DNA from 2 places in the Mycobacterium sp. NGS68 genome. Region 2 is predicted to be linked to the other one. Evidence: riboswitches for the same ligand, from Rfam matches in the RefSeq annotation. Region 2 holds a riboswitch; the other holds the start of a gene.

Region 1 (8,604 bases), on a different contig from region 2:
GGTCCTCGGCCACCAGCAGGCGGCAGTCGGCGGGGACCACCTCCGGTGCCGCCAGGTCGATGACGTCGCCGACCCGCAGCGACTTCGCGGAAACCGTCGCGGTGCGGGTGGTGTGCTGGGCGGCCTCCAGCCGACGACGCGTGGTCGCCACGGCCGGGACGACGACACGGCGCACCAGCTGGTCTTGTTCGGCGAACAGTTCGGCGGCCGCAGCCTCGGCCCGCAACCGTTGCACCCCACCGGTTATCGCGTTGACCGTCATGACGCCGGCCACCAGCAGCGCGTCGACGTTGCTGCCCACGATCGCCGACGCCGCCGCACCTACCGCCAGGATCGGGGTCAGCGGATCGGCGAGCTCATGCCGGGTGGCGATCGCCAGCCGGCCCAGGGCCTGCAGCGGGCCGCGCAGCGGCGCGGCCACCGGCTCGTAGGACAGGTCGTCCAGAATGCGCCGCCAGGCCGGTGTTCCGGCCTCGACGGCCAGCGGCCTGGCGCCGCCGGCCAGCCGTGAGTAGACGATCTCGGGGTCCAGCGCGTGCCAGGCGGTCAGCGGCTGCGGCGTGGGATCGGCCAGCCGCAGCACCTTGCTGGCCGACCACGTCCCCGACACCAAAGCCGTTGCGGCGGCGGCGTTCACGGGGTTGAGCCAGCGTCGGAAGCCGACGTTGGATCGGCCTTCGGTGCCGGTGACCAACAGCAGGCCGGCCAGCGTGGTGCCGCCCTGGGCGAGGTGCACCGCGGATTCGCTGGCCGAGCGGGCGACCGGAATCGCCGACAGGATCCGGACCGCCGCCGCCAGATCGGTGCCGGTGATGATGTCGGCGGTCCAGGGTGTGGCGGCACGCGGATCGTCAAGTGCCACACCGACGTCGGCGATGGCCAGCGCGGCCAGCGTGTCGGTCGATGCGAAGTCGCGGTGCAGCGCGGTGATCAGCAGCACCGGCCCGCGGTCGGTCCGCAGGTCGCGCACCAGCTTCAGCAGCGGCGTGCCCGGGGGGTGCGACGCGCCGACACTGGCGTTCAGGTCCTCGGTGCCCGCGACGTGCCGCAGCACCACCCGGGCCCCGGTGCGGTGCGCGGTCTGGAACAGCGGGATTGCGTACGGGTCGACCTCCCACCCGACGGCGACGCTGCCGACCCGCTGGCCGTCGACCACCAAATCGGCACGTTCGAGGCCCTGCGCGGGTGCGGCCGAAGGCCCTTGCGGCCGAATCCATCTCAGCCGCGCGCCAGTCGCCGGCAGCTCGTCGGGGTCCGGCTCGGGCGCCTCCTCGCCGTGCAGCAGCGCGTCGGCGACCTCGTAGACCCGGTCGTCGTCCCAGCCGGGTTCGTCCCCTTCCGCATGCAGGACGGCGCGGTGATCGCCGCGCAGCGCGGCGCCGTCGATGACGACCACTTGCACGCGGTCCAGGCGGCGCAGCGCACCCGGGTCGAGCACCAGTTGACCCGCGTTGGCCAGGCCGCGGCCCAGCACCGCCGCGAACGACTGACGGCCCATGTGCGCCGCCCTGGGGACCCCGGCCAGGATCGCGCCGGCCGCGTCTTCGGTGCCGCCGCCGGCCAGCAGCGCGCTGGCCGCCGCGATCAGCGACCCGTTCGCCGCCGAATCGGCGTAGCTCTCCACCGGCCCCTTCATCGAGCCCTTGGCGGTGTCGATCGCGGCGTCGATGGCCCCGCCGACGACGACGTGGGCTTCGTCACCCGCCGCCGCCGCGGCCCAGTTGTGCCGGGGCGCCTGCGTTTTGGCGCCCGCCGACGAAATGATCGGCACCACCGGCGCCTGCGGCCGCGCGGGCGACGCCAACTGCGGTTCGCGGTCGCGCCAGACGCGCCGGTGCGCCGCGGCCTCGGAGAGCTGCAGGGTTCGTTGCGCCAGATCCAGCATCGGGGTGCCGAACGCCTGGGTCAGCCCGTTCGACGCCGCCGTCGCGGCGCTGAGCGCGATGTCGGTGCCCACCCGGCCCAGTCGCGATTCCACCAGCGAGACCATGCGGGGTTGGTGATTGATCAGGGCGACGATGGCCCGGGTGGTCCGGGGTGCCGCGGGCAGTTGGGCGACCGACCCGGTGATGGCGGCGGTCATCGCGACCAGATCCATCGCGGCGGCCGTCAGCGGCACCAGAATCGCCAAGGGGTTGCCCGGATCGGCGAACGCCGCGGCCGGTGCCGGCGAACCCGACCCCACGAACGTCAGATCGGCTGCGACGTCGCCCACCACGTCACGCACCTCGTCGAGGACGGCGTCGGCGTCGGCACCAGTGCGGTCCTCGTCGATCTCGACGACCAGCCGGCCCAGCGCGGCCTCGACGTGCGCCTTGGCCACACCCGGGATCCGGCGCACGGGCTCCTCCACCACCGCCGCATGCTCGTCCCACCGCGGGAACGGCAGCAGCGGGTCGAGGTCCAGGTGCACGCGGTTGCCGCTCTGCCAGCGCACCGGCGGGTTGGGGTGGGCTTTCGCGCGGTCCGAGCCGTTGGTGGCCCCGAGCGCACGACCGGTCGATTGCGCCGCCGACTGCACCACCGGGACGACGAGCTCCACGACCGGGCTGGCCAGCATCTGCAGCGTGTCCGCGGCCCCCGACGCGGCGCGCACTAGCTGTGTTGCCCCACCGGTTACGCCGTCGGCCAAACTCCCCACCAGGCCGATACCCGGAATCTTCACTCAGTCACCCTTCAACTGGACCCGCGCTCAATACTTCCGGTGTCTTTCCACGCTGTCCACATCGGAGGCGCATGTGAACACGAGCGTAGGCGCAGCGCGGCGCGGCGGCTCGATGGCAAGACTGCTAGGCGACTTCTAGGCGACGTAATCGCTGCCGTCCCAGTGCAGCACCTTGCTCGTCACCGTCCCTCCGGCGCAGCTCGGCACGCAGTCGTTGCGAGACTGCAGAATCGTGTACCGGCCGTCGGGGCCGGGACCCTGCAGCTTGGCGTCGTAATAGGCGCGCTTGCCCTGGTAGTGGATGTCCGGCTTAGACCATCCTGGGTCCTGGAAGCCGGTAGGCGTCGGCACCAGGACGAGCACCCCGTTGTACCGGCCCGGGTTGTAGGTGACGAAGGAGTTCCCCGTGGCGTCGGTCACCGGGCTGGCGAACGCGAGCGAATTGCCCGAGACATCAAGCGGAATGGCGGTGATCGCCTTGCCGGTGCCCGCGACCGCGACGACACACCCACGGGAGTCCACCTGGTTCGACGGGTTGAGCAGCAGGAACAGCCGGACCGTGCCCAGCTTCGGATGGGTGATGTCCTGGTGGGCGGTGACATCGCCCTGACAGCCGGCATCCGGCGGCGGGGCGTCGGGGAGCGCGGCGGGCCTCGGCGTCGCCGATGAGCCGTGGCCGCCGCCGCAGCCCGTCAGGACCACGGCGAATACGGTGAAGGCCAGCCAGATCCGGTGCCTCATCGCCGTCCCTTCGTCAGCCGTCGTCGTCCGCCTCAGCCGAGTCTGCACCCCAGGTGCCCGGCATCATCGGCATCCGGGGACCGCCGCCCAGCGTGTCGTCGGCCAGGGTGATCAGCCCGGCCGCCTGACCGCCGCCCTTGGCGGCGGTTCCGGTGAAGCCCTGGGTCCCGGCGCCGGCGACCGAGGCCGCCCAGCTGCCGTCGTCCTCCAGATCCATGTACTCGTAGCCGCGCCCGAGCATCTGCGCCTTCGCCCGACGCCGCCGCTGCCTTGGCTCCTGCTCCTTGGGCGCCGCGGCGACGGCCGGAACCTCGGCCTCGTCGGGTTCCGGCGCCTTCTTGCGCGCGGCGGCGGCCGCGGCCCGCCGAGCCGCCGCGCCCACGTCGCCGACCAGGTAGCCGAAGTTCTCCATGCCGGCGCCCAGGGTCGCATTGACGCCGGAACCGCTGAACGTCGGCGGAGCGGCGGTCGGCGGCGGTGCCGGCGCCGACGGCGTGGCCTGCGCGAGCGCCTCCGCCGGAACGGGCGCCGGGGACGAGGACGTCGGGATGTTCGGGGCGAGCGCCGCCAGCGGCGGCATGCCGGGCGGCGGGATGGGCGGCGTCGCCGGCACGGCGGCCAGCGCGGCCAGCCCGGTCAGCCCGACGGGGGCCAGCGCGGCACCGGTGGCCAGCGTCACCAACGGGGCCGTGATCAGCGGCACGAAGACGAAGAGCAGCACGGCGGTCTGCTCCAGCAGGGTCTTCAGCAGCGCGATCGTGTCCGTGATCACCGTGCCGATCACCTCGACGGAGGCGAAGATGATGGTCAAACCGATGGTCGCCGGATTGCCCGACGCGAACGCCGCGGTGAGGTCCGCCGCGACGAACGCGAACATCTGCGACAGATAGGCGACATACGAGCCGATGTCCATCGGGTAGCCGAGGGCGAACGCGATGTTGTACGGGCTGAGGTAGATCAGGGGATTGCCGAGGATGGGCAGGTACGGATCGAACCCGGAGAACAGCGACGAGATGAAGGGGTTGTTGTACAGCGCGTTGGCCAGCGGGTCGAGGACGTCGTTGTAGAACTTGGTGAAGCCGATCTGTTCCAACCACTGACTCCACGTGGTCTGCTGGTCGTCCGGCAGCGGGAACAGCTGGTAGAAGAGGTCTTCCAACGAGGTGACGATCGGCGGGGCCGCGGCGCTCTGCGGTGCGGCGGCCACCGCGGCCGTCGAGACCCCCTGATACGTGGTCATCACCGTGGCGGCCTGGATCCACATCCGCACATAGTCGGCTTCGTTGAGCGCGATCGGGATGGTGTTGATGCCGAAGAAGTTGGTCGCCAGCAGCACCGCGTGGGTGGCGTGGTTGGCGGCCAGTTCGGCCAGGGTCGGCATCGCGGCCAGGGCGGTGGTGTAGGCGGTGGCCGCGGATTCCTGACGCGCGGCGGTCGCCGCGCTGTCGACGGCGGCCTGCGTCAGCCACGCCAGGTACGGGACATGGGCGGCCGCGTAGGCCGCCGCGGTCGGCCCTTCCCACGCGCCGGCCTGTGCCGCCGCCACCAGCGCGGCCAGCTCCTGGGCCGTCTCGGCGTACACCGTGCTCAGCGACGTCCACGATTCGGCCGAGGCCAGCAACGGGCCCGGTCCCGGCCCCGAACTCAGCAAAGTCGAATGCACCTCTGGCGGTGCCGCCATCCAGATGGGGGCGGTCATTGCCGCTCACTCAGGAGAGTCATGAGGGGGTCAGCTCTCTCCGGGGTGCTCCGCCCCGGGTTAGCAGGACGCAATGACGCGAGTCTCCTGGCTCTCGGATCGCCGCTCGCCTCGCCTTCCAGCCGAAGATGGCCGTGGCATGTGAGGTTCGCTCCCCGATTACAGTGGCGGGACCGCGCCGGTTTCGCACCGGCTTCCTACGTCGTCATTGCCTTACGGGCGACATTGTCTCATCCCGGCCGCGGCGCGGCGGTGCGGTTGCCCGAATCTGGAAACGGAATTCGGCGGGAGTTGCCATCCCGGCGGTGCCCACCGGACCGTCGGCCGACATCACGACGCGGTAGCCGTCGAACGGCTACGTGTCGCGATATTCAGCCGAGAAATTGCGCCTAAAGGTACCGGTGGTGTGCCCGTCCAACGTGGTACCCGGTGGGAAAGGACTTCTCGATGACCTGCAGATGGTGGTCCACCCTGGACTCGAGTTCGAGGACTACGCAGCTGTCGCCGACGCACTTCGATTCGAGAACTATGTAGCGTTGCCCACCATCTGTGATCGGGTCACCTGAGTGCAATTTTTCGACTGCCACCAACTCCGGTGTTCCGTCTACCTCCACCCAAGACACAGTAGGTCAACACGCCGGACGAGGGAATAGACCGGCACACGCCAGAATGGTGCGATGAGCTTCCCCGACGTCCCGCAATCGCCCGCCGCGGCGCCGACGTGTTATCGACACCCCGGCCGAGCGACGTACGTGAGCTGCACCCGCTGCGAGCGGCCGATCTGCTCGGACTGCATGCGCAGCGCCGCCGTCGGGCACCAGTGTGTGGACTGCGTCCAGGAGGGCGCCCGGACCGTTCGCCAGCCGCGGACGCGGTTCGGTGGCCGCGAACGATCGGGCGCCCCGGTGGTCACGTATGCGTTGATCGCGGTCAACGTTGCGGTCTTCGTCCTGCAGATCTCGGTGGGGGATCTGGAGCGCAAACTGGCCCTGTGGCCGCCGGCGGTCGCCGTGTACGGGCAGTTCTATCGCCTGGTGACCTCGGCGTTCCTGCACTACGGCGCGGCACACCTGCTGTTCAACATGTGGGCGCTGTACGTGGTGGGCGCGCCGCTGGAGCAGTGGCTGGGCCGGCTGCGTTACGGCGCGCTGTACGGGTTGAGCGCGCTGGGCGGCGCGGTGCTGGTCTACCTGCTCGCACCGCTCAACTCGGCGACCGCGGGTGCTTCCGGCGCGGTGTACGGCCTGTTCGGCGCGATCTTCGTGGTGGCGCGACGACTGGACCTCGACATCCGCGGGATCGTCGCAGTCATCCTCATCAACTTGGCTTTCACCTTCGTCGCGCCGCTGATGGGTTCTCAACAGATCAGCTGGCAGGGGCACGTCGGCGGGCTGATCACCGGCGCCCTGGTGGCCGCGGCCTACGTTTATGCGCCCCGGGCCAGCCGCAACGCGGTCCAGATCGGCGTGACGGTCGTCCTGTTGGCCGTGTTCGCCGGGCTCATCTGGTGGCGCACCGGCGTGCTGCTGGCCCACGTCTAGGTGCCGGCATGAGCTGGTGGATCGCCGAGGCGGAGCGGACGTTGTCGGAACTGGTGCCCGCGCCGCCGGAGTTGGTGCGCGACTTTTACGTCGACCTCGACAACATCAAGATCGTGCACCCGCTCATCGTGTCGGTGGAGGTGCTGTCCCGCACCGACCTTCCGGACGGCGGCTACGCCCAGGCCTATCGGGTGGTGGATCGGATTCCGTTGGGGCCGTTGACCATCAAGACCGCCTACCGGGCGCGGCTGCGAGTGCCGTCGGTAGGCGACGTGCTGACCGAGGCCGACCAGTCGCCCGGCGTCCGGCTGCGCGGCACGGTGAGTTTCGACCCGGTTGACGGCGGCACCCGCGTCACCGAGCGCATTCACTTCGCCGCACCGCGGCCGTTGGCGCGTTTCACCGTCCGCGAGGGCGTCAAAGCCCACATCGCAATGCTGGCCGGCATCCGAAGCCACTTCGAAGCATCGTGACTAGGCCTCGCTGGGTCGCCACTCCGACGTCAGGGCGAAGTCGGACAAGTACTTCGTGGAGCTCCAGCCGCCGTCGACGACGATCGTCTGCCCGTTGATGAAGGCCCCGCCCGCGGAGCAGAGGAACGCCACCGTGCTCGCGACGTCGTCGACGGTGCCCAGCCGCTGATGCGGCGTCATCTCGGTGTTGATCCGCCGAAACCGCGGGTCGGCCAACCGGTGTTCGGTCATCGGTGTCTGGATGACGCCGGGAGCCACAGCGTTGCAACGGATTCCCTGTGCGCCGTACTGACAGGCGATGTGCGTGGTCAGCGCGGTCAACCCGCCCTTGGCCGCGGAGTAGGCGCCGCCGCGCAGCCCGCCGACCACGGCGAAGGTCGAGGTGACGTTGATGATCGCCGAGCCGGGGCGCAGGTGCGGCAGCACTTCGCGAATCAGGCGGAACGGCGCGCGCAGCATCAAACCGAGGAAGTGGTCCAGGGATTCGTCGTCGGTCTCGTGAACGGGCTTGGGGCTGCCCACCCCGGCGGCGTTGACCAGAAAGTCGATGCGCCCCCACCTCTGCACGACGTGTCGTGTGATCCGCGCGGGCGCGTCGTCGTCGGTGAGGTCGACGGCGAGCGTCACCACTCGGTCGCCGAGACCCCGCGTCAGCTCCGCGAGCGCGTCCTCATTGCGGCCCGTCGCCAGCACCGCCATGCCCATTTCGGCGAGCTTTGTCGCGCAACCGGATCCGATCCCGCCGCTAGCCCCGGTCACTATCGCTACCTGCATCTCACTCCGCCTCCATGAGGGCCGCCTTGATCCGGTGCTTGAGGATCTTGCCCGCATCGTTCTTCGGCAGCACGTCCCAGATGACCACCTGCTCGGGCACTTTGAACAGCGCCACTCCCGCGTCTTCGAGGAAGGCGCGCAGGCTCGCCACGTCGGGCGCCGGAGCGGACGCCGGGACGACGACGGCGCAGGCGCGTTCGCCGGTGCGCGCGTCGGGCACGCCGACGACGGCGATCTCGGCGATGCCGGGGTGCCCGGCCAGGATGTCCTCGACCTCCTTGGGCGAGATGTTCTCTCCGTTGCGGATGATGATGTCCTTGGCGCGTCCGGTGACGACGAGGTACTCGCCGTCGACCCAGCGCGCGAGGTCGCCGGTGCGGAAGTAGCCGTCGGCATCGAATGATTCGGCGTCGTCCTCGGGATGCTGATACCCGGCCAGCATCTGCGGGCCCCGCGCGCGGAGCTCGCCGTCGACCAGCTTGACGTCGGCGAACCCGACGCGGCCGTCGGTGTCAGCGGCGCGCTCGCGGTGCCTCGGCGCCCCGATGGTGGTGACCGGAACCTCCGTCGAGCCGTAGACGCGGGTGACGAGCGCCGAATCGAAATACGCTGCCGCTCTGCGTATCAGCGACGGCGATACGGAGGCGCCGCCGCAGATGAACACCTTCAGGTCCGGCAGCCGGGTGCCGGCGCGCTGCGCGGCGGCCAGCA
Region 2 (8,604 bases):
TCGACGCCGATGTCCCAGCTGCCCTTGATCCCAAGGGTGACAGGGGCTTTGGGATGGATGTTGATCGTGTACTGGCCGCGCAGCACACCCTCCAGCTGGCCACGCCACAGGAAGCCGTTGTTCTTGTCGCCCGTGATGAACGCGCCGGTGTCGACGTCGCCCGAGTTCCCGATGCCGGTGTTGAAGTTGCCCGAATTGAGGGGGCCGGTGTTGGTGCTGCCCGAGTTCATCGAGCCCGTGTTCTGGCTGCCCGAGTTGCCCCATCCGGTGTTGTTGGAGCCGGTGTTCCACCAGCCGGTGTTGTGGTCGCCGGGGTTTCCCCAGCCCGTGTTGGCCACGCCCGCGTTCCAGAGGCCAGTGTTGACGTTGCCCGCGTTCCCGACGCCGAAGTTCCCGTTGCCGGAGTTGAAGAAGCCGATGTTGTTGTTGCCGGAGTTGCCGAAGCCGATGTTGTTGTTGCCGGAGTTCAGGAAGCCCTGATTGCCGCTGCCCGAGTTCAGACCGTTCATCAGGTCGCCGAAGCCCATCCCGCCGTTGCCGGACAGCCCGAAGCCGATGTTGTTGCTGCCGAGGTTCGCGGCCCCGATGTTGCCGTTGCCGGAGTTCCCGAACCCGATGTTGTTGTTGCCCACATTGCCGAAGCCGATGTTCCCGGTGCCGTGGTTGCCCAGACCGATGTTGAACGACGCCCCGTTGTTGATGTTTCCGAAGCCGAAGTTCAGGTTGCCGACATTGCCGATGCCGACGCTGAAGTTGCCGTCGTTGGCGATACCGAAGTCCATGGTCCCGATGTTGCCGATGCCCGCGACGGTGCTGCCGATGTTGGCGAAGCCGGCGTTGAGTTGCCCGTGGTTGGCGTAGCCGAGGTTGAAGCTCTGCCATCCCGTCAGCACGCCCGTGACATTGCTGCCGCCGGTGCTCGCCAGCCCGGAGCCGACATTGAGGGTGTTGTAGATGCCGGAAACGCTGTTGCCCAGGTTCAGCGCGCCCGCGCTGGCCGTGCCGACGTTCAAGAAACCGGAGGTGCCGGTGCCGGCGCTGCCCGTGGCGCCGATGTTGTTGGAGAACCCCGAAGTATTGCTGCTCCAGTTGCGGAAGCCCGAGCTGTGGGCCGTCGAGGCGCCGGTGTTGTGGTTGAAGAAGCCCGAAGCTGTGGTGGCCGCTCCGTCGAACGCGCTGGAACCGAAGTTGCCGATGCCCGGGACGGGCTGGATATCGAGCACGGTGACCGGGATGTTCAGCGCGACAGACACATAGGGCGTGATACTCAGGATCGAGATGTCCAACAAAGTGAAGCTGAACGACTGCTTCGGGATGTTGACCGGAATCTCGTACTTGTAGGCGATCTGGTTGTTGCCGTTGGTGGCGTAGTTGAACCCGAGGTTGCCGTCGCCCGTGTTGAGGCCGCCGGTGTTCAGGTCGCCGGCGTTGAAGTAGCCGGTGTTGAAGGCGCCCGGGTTGGCGTCGCCGGTGTTGGTGCTGCCGACGTTCCAGCTGCCCGTGTTGACGCTGCCCACGTTTCCGACGCCGGTGTTGGTGTTGCCCGAGTTCAACGCGCCGAAGTTCAGCGTGCCGGCATTGAAGAAGCCGGTGTTTTGGTTGCCCGAGTTCGCGAAGCCCGTGTTGAGGTTGCCCGAGTTCCCGACGCCCCAGTTGCCGTTGCCCGAGTTGAAGAAGCCGATGTTGTTGTTGCCGGAGTTGAACAAACCGACGTTGCCGGTGCCCGAGTTGAAGCCGTTCATGATGTTGCCGACGCCCACGTGGCCGGTGCCGCTGAGCCCGATCCCGATGTTGTTGGTGCCGCTGTTGCCGAAGCCGATGTTGCCGGTGCCCTTATTGCCGAAGCCGAAGTTTCCGTTGCCCTGGTTGCCGAAGCCGACGTTCTGGCCGCCCGTCGCGCCGATGCCCTGGTTTCCGAAGCCGTAGTTGGCGTTGCCGACGTTGCCGGCACCGATGTTGTTGCTGCCGAGGTTGCCGCCGCCTAGCCAGTTGTTGCCGCCATTGTTTCCGGCGCCCAATATGTTGAAACTGCCGTTGTTTCCGCTGCCCAGGTTGAAGCTGCCGACGTTTCCGAAGCCGAAGTTGTAGGCACCCACGTTTGCGGAGCCCAGGTTGCTGATATTGATGTTGTTCAGGTCGATCGGGCCGATGGGCAGGTTTTTGAATTCGATCGGCGGTATGGAGATATTCGGCAGCGTAATGCCGAAGAACGAACTTGCCAGGGGTCGGGGGGCGGACGTGGCGGCCGCGGCGGCGAGGGGGCTCGCTGCCGCCGCGGCGCCGGCCGCCGCCCCGGGCAGGGCCTTCAGGAAGTTTTGCCACGGGGCCAGCCGGCCGACCAGGGCGGACGCGTCGGCGTGGTAGCCGGACATCGCGACCACGTCCTGAGCCCACATGCGCTCGTAATCGGCCTCGGCCTCGGCGATCGCCGGTCCTGCGAAGCCCAGCAGGTTTGCCCGCACCAGCGAGAACAGCCGATTGCGGTTGTTCGTGATCGCCGCCGGGTGCACCGTTGCCGTCAGGGCCGCTTCGAACGCCGCCACCGCCAGCCGGGCCTCGCTTGCCGCCTGGGCGGCCTGGGACGCGGAAGCCATCAGGCCTTTCGCGTAGTTGGTGGCCACGCTCGCCATCGCCACCGACGTGGGCCCCTGCCAGGCTCCGTCCGCCAACCCCGACGTCACCGCCGAGAACGAACTCGCCGCGGCCTGCAACTCACTGGCCAGTCCGGCCCAGGCGTTCGCCACCCCCAACATCGGCCCGGACCCCGCTCCGGAATACATCAAGGCTGAGTTGATCTCGGGCGAGAAGACCGAAAAATTCATGGCCTGGACCTCTCTCGGGGTGGCAGCGTCGCCTGCCGATAACCCCTTGCTGGGGTCCCCCCGAGAGTCAGCTGGAAGGTTAAAGGCGTATGTAATATACGGCTTTAACCGCCAAAGAGTTGGTAAATCAGCCTGAATTATTGCTGTGAGTATGCTATTAGCGCAGCCGACAATTAACTGTTATTGAGTGGAGCTAATTTACGTACCGCAAGTAGCGGATTGGCCACCACGCGCGCCGGATGGCGGGCGTATCGTGCACCCCTGTAGAACGCGTTCTAGTCTGTCCGCCATGGGATTCCTGAAGCCCGAGCTGCCCGACGTGGACATCGACGAGTGGAGCAAGGGCACGCGCGCCGAGAAGATCCGCCCGATGGCGCGGCACTGGGCCGAGGTGGGCTTCGGGACGCCGGTGGCGCTGCACCTGTTCTACGTCGTCAAGATCCTGCTCTACATCCTGTTCGCCTGGCTGATCGTCTTCAGCACCCGTGGCATCGACGGGTTCACCGACGTCAAGTCGTGGTACGCGGAGCCGATCGTCTTCGAAAAGGTCGTGCTCTACACGATGCTGTTCGAGGTGGTCGGGCTCGGCTGCGGTTTCGGGCCGCTGAACAACCGGTTCTTCCCCCCGATGGGCTCGATCCTGTACTGGATGCGGTTCGGCACGATCCGGCTGCCACCGTGGTCGGACCGCTTCGGCTGGACCCAGGGCACCAAACGCAAGCCGGTGGACGTCGCGCTGTACGCGCTGCTGCTGGTGTTCATCGTCAGCGCTTTGTTCACCGACGGCAACGGCCCGGTCCCCGCGCTGCACAGCAAGGCCGGACTGCTGCCGAAGTGGGAGATCGTGCTGATCCTGCTGCTCCTCGGCGTGCTCAGCCTGCGCGACAAGGTAATCTTCCTGGCCGCTCGCGGCGAGGTCTACGCGACGCTGACCGTGACGTTCCTGTTCGCGCCCGTCGACATGATCGTCGCCGCCAAGCTGGTATTCCTGGTGATCTGGATGGGCGCGGCGACGTCGAAGCTCAACAAGCACTTCCCGTTCGTGATCTCCACGATGATGTCCAACAACCCGCTGTTTCGGCCGCGGTTTGTCAAGCGGCTGTTCTTCGAGAAGTTCCCCGACGATCTGCGGCCGGGATTCCTGTCGCGGCTGTTCGCGCACGTCAGCACGTTCATCGAGATGTGCGTGCCGGTGGTGTTGTTCTTCTCCCACGGCGGGTTGCCGACCACGATCGCCGCGATCGTGATGGTCTGCTTCCACCTCGGCATCCTGACGGCCATCCCCATGGGCGTCCCGCTGGAGTGGAACGTGTTCATGATCTTCGGCGTGCTGTCGCTGTTCGTCGGCCATGCGCGTACTGGCCTGACGGACGTGAAACACCCTGTGCCGGTGGCGATTCTGCTTGCCATCGTCGTGGGCACCGTCATCCTGGGTAACCTGTTCCCGCGCAAGATCTCGTTTCTGCCCGGCATGCGTTACTACGCCGGCAACTGGGACACCACGCTGTGGTGCATCAAGCCATCTGCCAGCGAGAAGATCGGGCGCGGCATCGTCGCGATCGCGGCCATGCCGCAGGCGCAGCTGGAGCGCTATTACGGCAAGGACCGCGCGCAGATCCCGATGTACCTCGGCTACGCATTCCGCGCCATGAACACGCACGGCCGCGCCCTGTTCACGCTGGCGCACCGCGCCATGGCTGGCCAGAACGAGGACGACTACGTCATCACCGACGGCGAGCGGATCTGCAGCACGGCCATCGGGTGGAACTTCGGCGACGGTCACATGCACAACGAGCAGCTGATCACCGCCATGCAGCAACGCTGCAGGTTCGCCCCGGGCGAGGTGCGCGTCGTCCTGCTCGACGCCCAGCCGATCCACAAGCAGACGCAGGCCTACCGCCTGGTGGATGCCGCGACCGGCGAGTTCGAGCGCGGGACGGTCCGCGTCGCCGACATGGTGACGCGGCAGCCCTGGGACGACGACGTGCCGGTCCAGGTGGCCTCCGAGTAACGGCTCGGCCTACTCGGCGCGCACCTCCTGCGCGGCGGCGACCATGTTCTGCAGCGACGCGGTCACCTCGTCGGTGTTGCGGGTCTTCAGGCCGCAGTCGGGGTTGACCCAGAGCCGTTCGGCGGGAACGGCTTTCAGCGCGGCACGCAGCGACGCGGCCATCTCCTCGGCGCTCGGCACCCGCGGGGAGTGGATGTCGTAGACGCCCGGGCCCACGCTGTTGGAGAAGCCGACCGCGTTCAGGTCGTCGAGCACCTCCATGTGCGAACGTGCGGCCTCGATGGACGTCACGTCGGCGTCGAGGTCCGCGATCGCCCCGATCACCTCGCCGAACTCCGAGTAGCACAGGTGCGTGTGGATCTGCGTCGAGTCGGCGACGCCGGAGGTGGCCAGGCGGAAAGCCCCGACGGCCCAGCGCAGGTACTCGTCCTGGTCGGCGCGACGCAGCGGCAGCAGCTCGCGCAGCGCGGGCTCGTCGACCTGGATGACGGCGATGCCGGCGGCCTGCAGGTCCACGGTCTCGTCGCGGATGGCCAGCGCCACCTGGTTGGCGGTGTCGGCCAGCGGCTGGTCGTCCCGGACGAACGACCAGGCCAGGATCGTGACCGGCCCGGTCAGCATGCCCTTCACGGGCTTGTCGGTCAGCGACTGCGCGTAGGTGATCCATTCGACGGTCATCGGGTGTGTGCGAACCACGTCGCCGAACAGGATCGGCGGGCGCACGCAGCGGCTGCCGTAGGACTGCACCCAGCCGTTCTGGGTGGCGAAGAAGCCGTCCAGCTGCTCGGCGAAGTACTGCACCATGTCGTTGCGTTCCGGCTCGCCGTGCACCAGCACGTCCAGGCCGAGGTCCTCCTGCAGCTTGATGACGTCGGCGATCTCCCGCTTCATCCGGCGGTCGTATTCGGCCTCGTCGATCTCGCCGGACCGCAGTGCCGCGCGGGCCTTCCGGATCGCCGAGGTCTGCGGGTAGGAGCCGATCGTCGTGGTCGGCAACGGCGGCAGGTGCAGGCGCGCGTCCTGGCTGGCCCGCCGCTGCGCGGCGTCGCCCCGGTGCGCGCCGGAGGCCACGATCGAGTCGATGCGGGCCCGGACCTGCTCGTTGTGCAGGCGCGGGTCCTTCTTGCGGGACGCGACGGCCGAGTTGGATGCCTCGATCTCGTCGGTGACGGCGTCGCGACCCTCGTGCAGGGCGCGGGCGAGGACGACGACCTCGCGCACCTTTTCCGCACCGAACGCCAGCCAGCTGCGCAGCGCGTCGTCCAGATCGGTTTCCGGGTCCAGCGAGTACGGCACGTGCAGCGTCGAGCACGACGTCGATACGGCGACGGACCCCGCCGAACCCTGCAGGGCGGCCAGCCTGTCCAGCGCCGCCTGCAGGTCGGTGCGCCAGATGTTGCGACCGTCGACGACGCCGGCGACGACGGTCTTGTCCGCCAGCTCCGGCGCCGCGGCAATCGCCGTGTCGGCGCCGGAGACCAGGTCGACGCCGATTGCCTCGACGGGCGTGCGGGCCAGCCCGGCCAGCGACGCGCCCGGGTCGCCGAAGTAGGTGGCGACGTAGATGGCGGGCCGGTTGCTCACCGAGCCCAGCGCGTTGTAGACCGCCTCGGCCAGCGCGGGCGCGTCGGGGGAGATATCGGTGACCAGCGCCGGCTCGTCGAGCTGCACCCACTGCGCGCCGTTATCGGCGATCAGCGACAGCAGCTCGGCGTAGATCGGGACCAGTTCCTGCAGTCGCTCGATCGGTGCGCCGCCGCCGTTCACGCCCTTGGACAGCAACAGGAAGGTGATCGGCCCGATGATTACCGGACGCGCTGGAATGCCCTGACCGAGTGCCTCTTTCAGCTCGGAGAGCACCTTGTCGGGGTTCAGTGCGAACTTGGTCGCGGGCTCGATCTCGGGAACGATGTAGTGGTAGTTGGTGTCGAACCACTTCGTCATCTCCAGCGGAGCGACGTCCCTATTGCCGCGCGCGGCCGCGAAGTAGCGGTCCAGCTCGTCGGGGATCTCGGCCACCCGGCCCGGCAGCGCGCCGAGCAGCACCGCCGTGTCGAGCATCTGGTCGTAGTAGGAGAAGGTGTTCACCGGCACCGAGTCCAGGCCGGCCTCGGCCAGGTGAGACCAGGTGTCGCGGCGCAGCGTCGCGGCGACGGATTCCAGGTCGGAGCGGCTGGTGCGGCCGGCCCAGTAGCCTTCGGTCGCGCGCTTCAGTTCGCGTTTGGGGCCGATGCGCGGCGAGCCGGTAATGGTGGCGGTGAATGGTTGCTGTGTCACTAGCGCGTCCTTCGAATCGACGGTGTGGTCACCGCCCGCGGACGCGCAGCCAAACGGTCGACGGCGCGCACCCGCGGGGTGCTATCCGCAACCGAAGGCCAAACGCCCATTCCACGAGGCGATGTGCCGCCGGACGCGGCGCGCCCGGCACAGCCGGCAGGTCTTCGGACTCACAGGCGCGCACCCGGAGGTGCTCCTACTGGCCGTCGCTTCCCGGTCCCTCTGGACCAGTGCTATTTGACGGCGGTCGTTCCTGCTTACCGCTGCGGGACAGTCCCGGACTTTCACCGGGTTCCCTCTCGCGAGGCACTGTTAACGTGCTTCGCTCGATGCCGGCGCCCAGCAGGGCGTCAGCAAACCAACTGCGCCGTTAACACTACCGTGCGGGTCGGTCGTGGCTAAACTCCCGCTGACGTAACCGCGACGGATCGGAGTGCGGATGACGGCGCGCGGCTTCGAGCAATCGTTTGTCACGTCGGCGGATGGCACGGCGATCGCCATCGACAGCATCGGCTCCGGACCCGGGCTGGTCGTCCTGACAGGGGGACTGGTTCCGCCGGTACGCTACCGGCGCTTCGCGCGACGATTGGCAACCTCCTACACCGTCCACCTCGTGCATCGGCGGGGCCGGGGCGACAGCGGTCCCCAGGGCTCGGCCTACAGCATGGATCGTGAGTGTGACGACACCTTCGCCGCGCTGGAGGCGACGCATTCGCGGCTGTTATTCGGGCACAGTTACGGCGGTCTTATCGCGCTACAAACGGCCATTCGAGCCACCGCCGAACAGTTGAGTTGGGTTGTGACGTACGACGCGGGGGTCGGAGTAGACGGCTCCTTGCCGCCATTTTTCTCGCGAGTAACGCGCCTGGCGGAGGAAGGACAGCATGTCCGCGCTCTGGCCGAACTCATGCGCGAACTGGGCGGGTGGGCTCGTCTCCCGCTACCGGTGGCGGTTGCCCTGACGCGGACCCTGCTCAACACGGTATGGCGTCAGGAGCGAGATCTGATACCGACAACCATTTTCGAAGGGCGGGAGATGTTGGGATTGGACGGACCCGCTTCGACCTACGGCGCCGTATCGATGCGCATGGATGTCCTTGCCGGGCAGCGGAGTCCGGCCGCCTTCGGCAGCGCAGCGCGCGCTATCGCCGACGCAACGCCAGGCGCACACGCACTCGTGCTACCCGGGCTCGACCACAACGCACCACTTTTGCGTCCGCAGCGGCTGGCACAGCAGGTACGCGACCTGGATCCCGGCTCGTCAGCCCGCTAGCGCCTCGGCGATGGGGACGTCGCCGTTGTTGAACTCGATGGTCCGGCGGATCGTCGAGTCATCGGCCAGCGCGGCGGCGACGACGAGCGCGACGTCGGCGCGCGACACCGAACCGCCGCGGCCCTGTGCGTCGCCGACAGTGATCCGTCCCGTCGAGGGATCGAGGGTCAGGTGGCCCGGCCCCAGCACGGTCCAATCCAGGGCGCTGGCGCGCAGGTGCT

What was found. Region 2 has a riboswitch for cobalamin ahead of metE (5-methyltetrahydropteroyltriglutamate--homocysteine S-methyltransferase). Riboswitches for the same ligand answer to the same signal wherever they lie in the genome.
Region 1: it holds a riboswitch for cobalamin, as region 2 does, so the genes downstream of both, AC5Y5V_RS02610 (PPE domain-containing protein) here and metE (5-methyltetrahydropteroyltriglutamate--homocysteine S-methyltransferase) in region 2, are expected to answer to the same signal.

Annotation. Positions count from the first base shown of each region.
Region 1 is NZ_JCALCE010000001.1:574,325-582,928, forward strand. It holds gene AC5Y5V_RS02600 (HAD-IC family P-type ATPase) at 1-2,665, opposite strand, end outside; gene AC5Y5V_RS02605 (hypothetical protein) at 2,801-3,406, opposite strand; gene AC5Y5V_RS02610 (PPE domain-containing protein) at 3,420-5,105, opposite strand; cobalamin riboswitch at 5,166-5,345, opposite strand; gene AC5Y5V_RS02615 (hypothetical protein) at 5,495-5,719, opposite strand; gene AC5Y5V_RS02620 (rhomboid family intramembrane serine protease) at 5,783-6,646, shown strand; gene AC5Y5V_RS02625 (SRPBCC family protein) at 6,655-7,119, shown strand; gene AC5Y5V_RS02630 (SDR family NAD(P)-dependent oxidoreductase) at 7,120-7,893, opposite strand; gene AC5Y5V_RS02635 (AMP-binding protein) at 7,895-8,604, opposite strand, start outside.
Region 2 is NZ_JCALCE010000029.1:60,813-69,416, reverse strand. It holds gene AC5Y5V_RS24650 (PPE family protein) at 1-2,822, opposite strand, end outside; gene AC5Y5V_RS24645 (DUF3556 domain-containing protein) at 3,112-4,833, shown strand; gene metE (5-methyltetrahydropteroyltriglutamate--homocysteine S-methyltransferase) at 4,843-7,110, opposite strand; cobalamin riboswitch at 7,258-7,478, opposite strand; gene AC5Y5V_RS24635 (alpha/beta fold hydrolase) at 7,550-8,383, shown strand; gene AC5Y5V_RS24630 (SDR family oxidoreductase) at 8,372-8,604, opposite strand, start outside.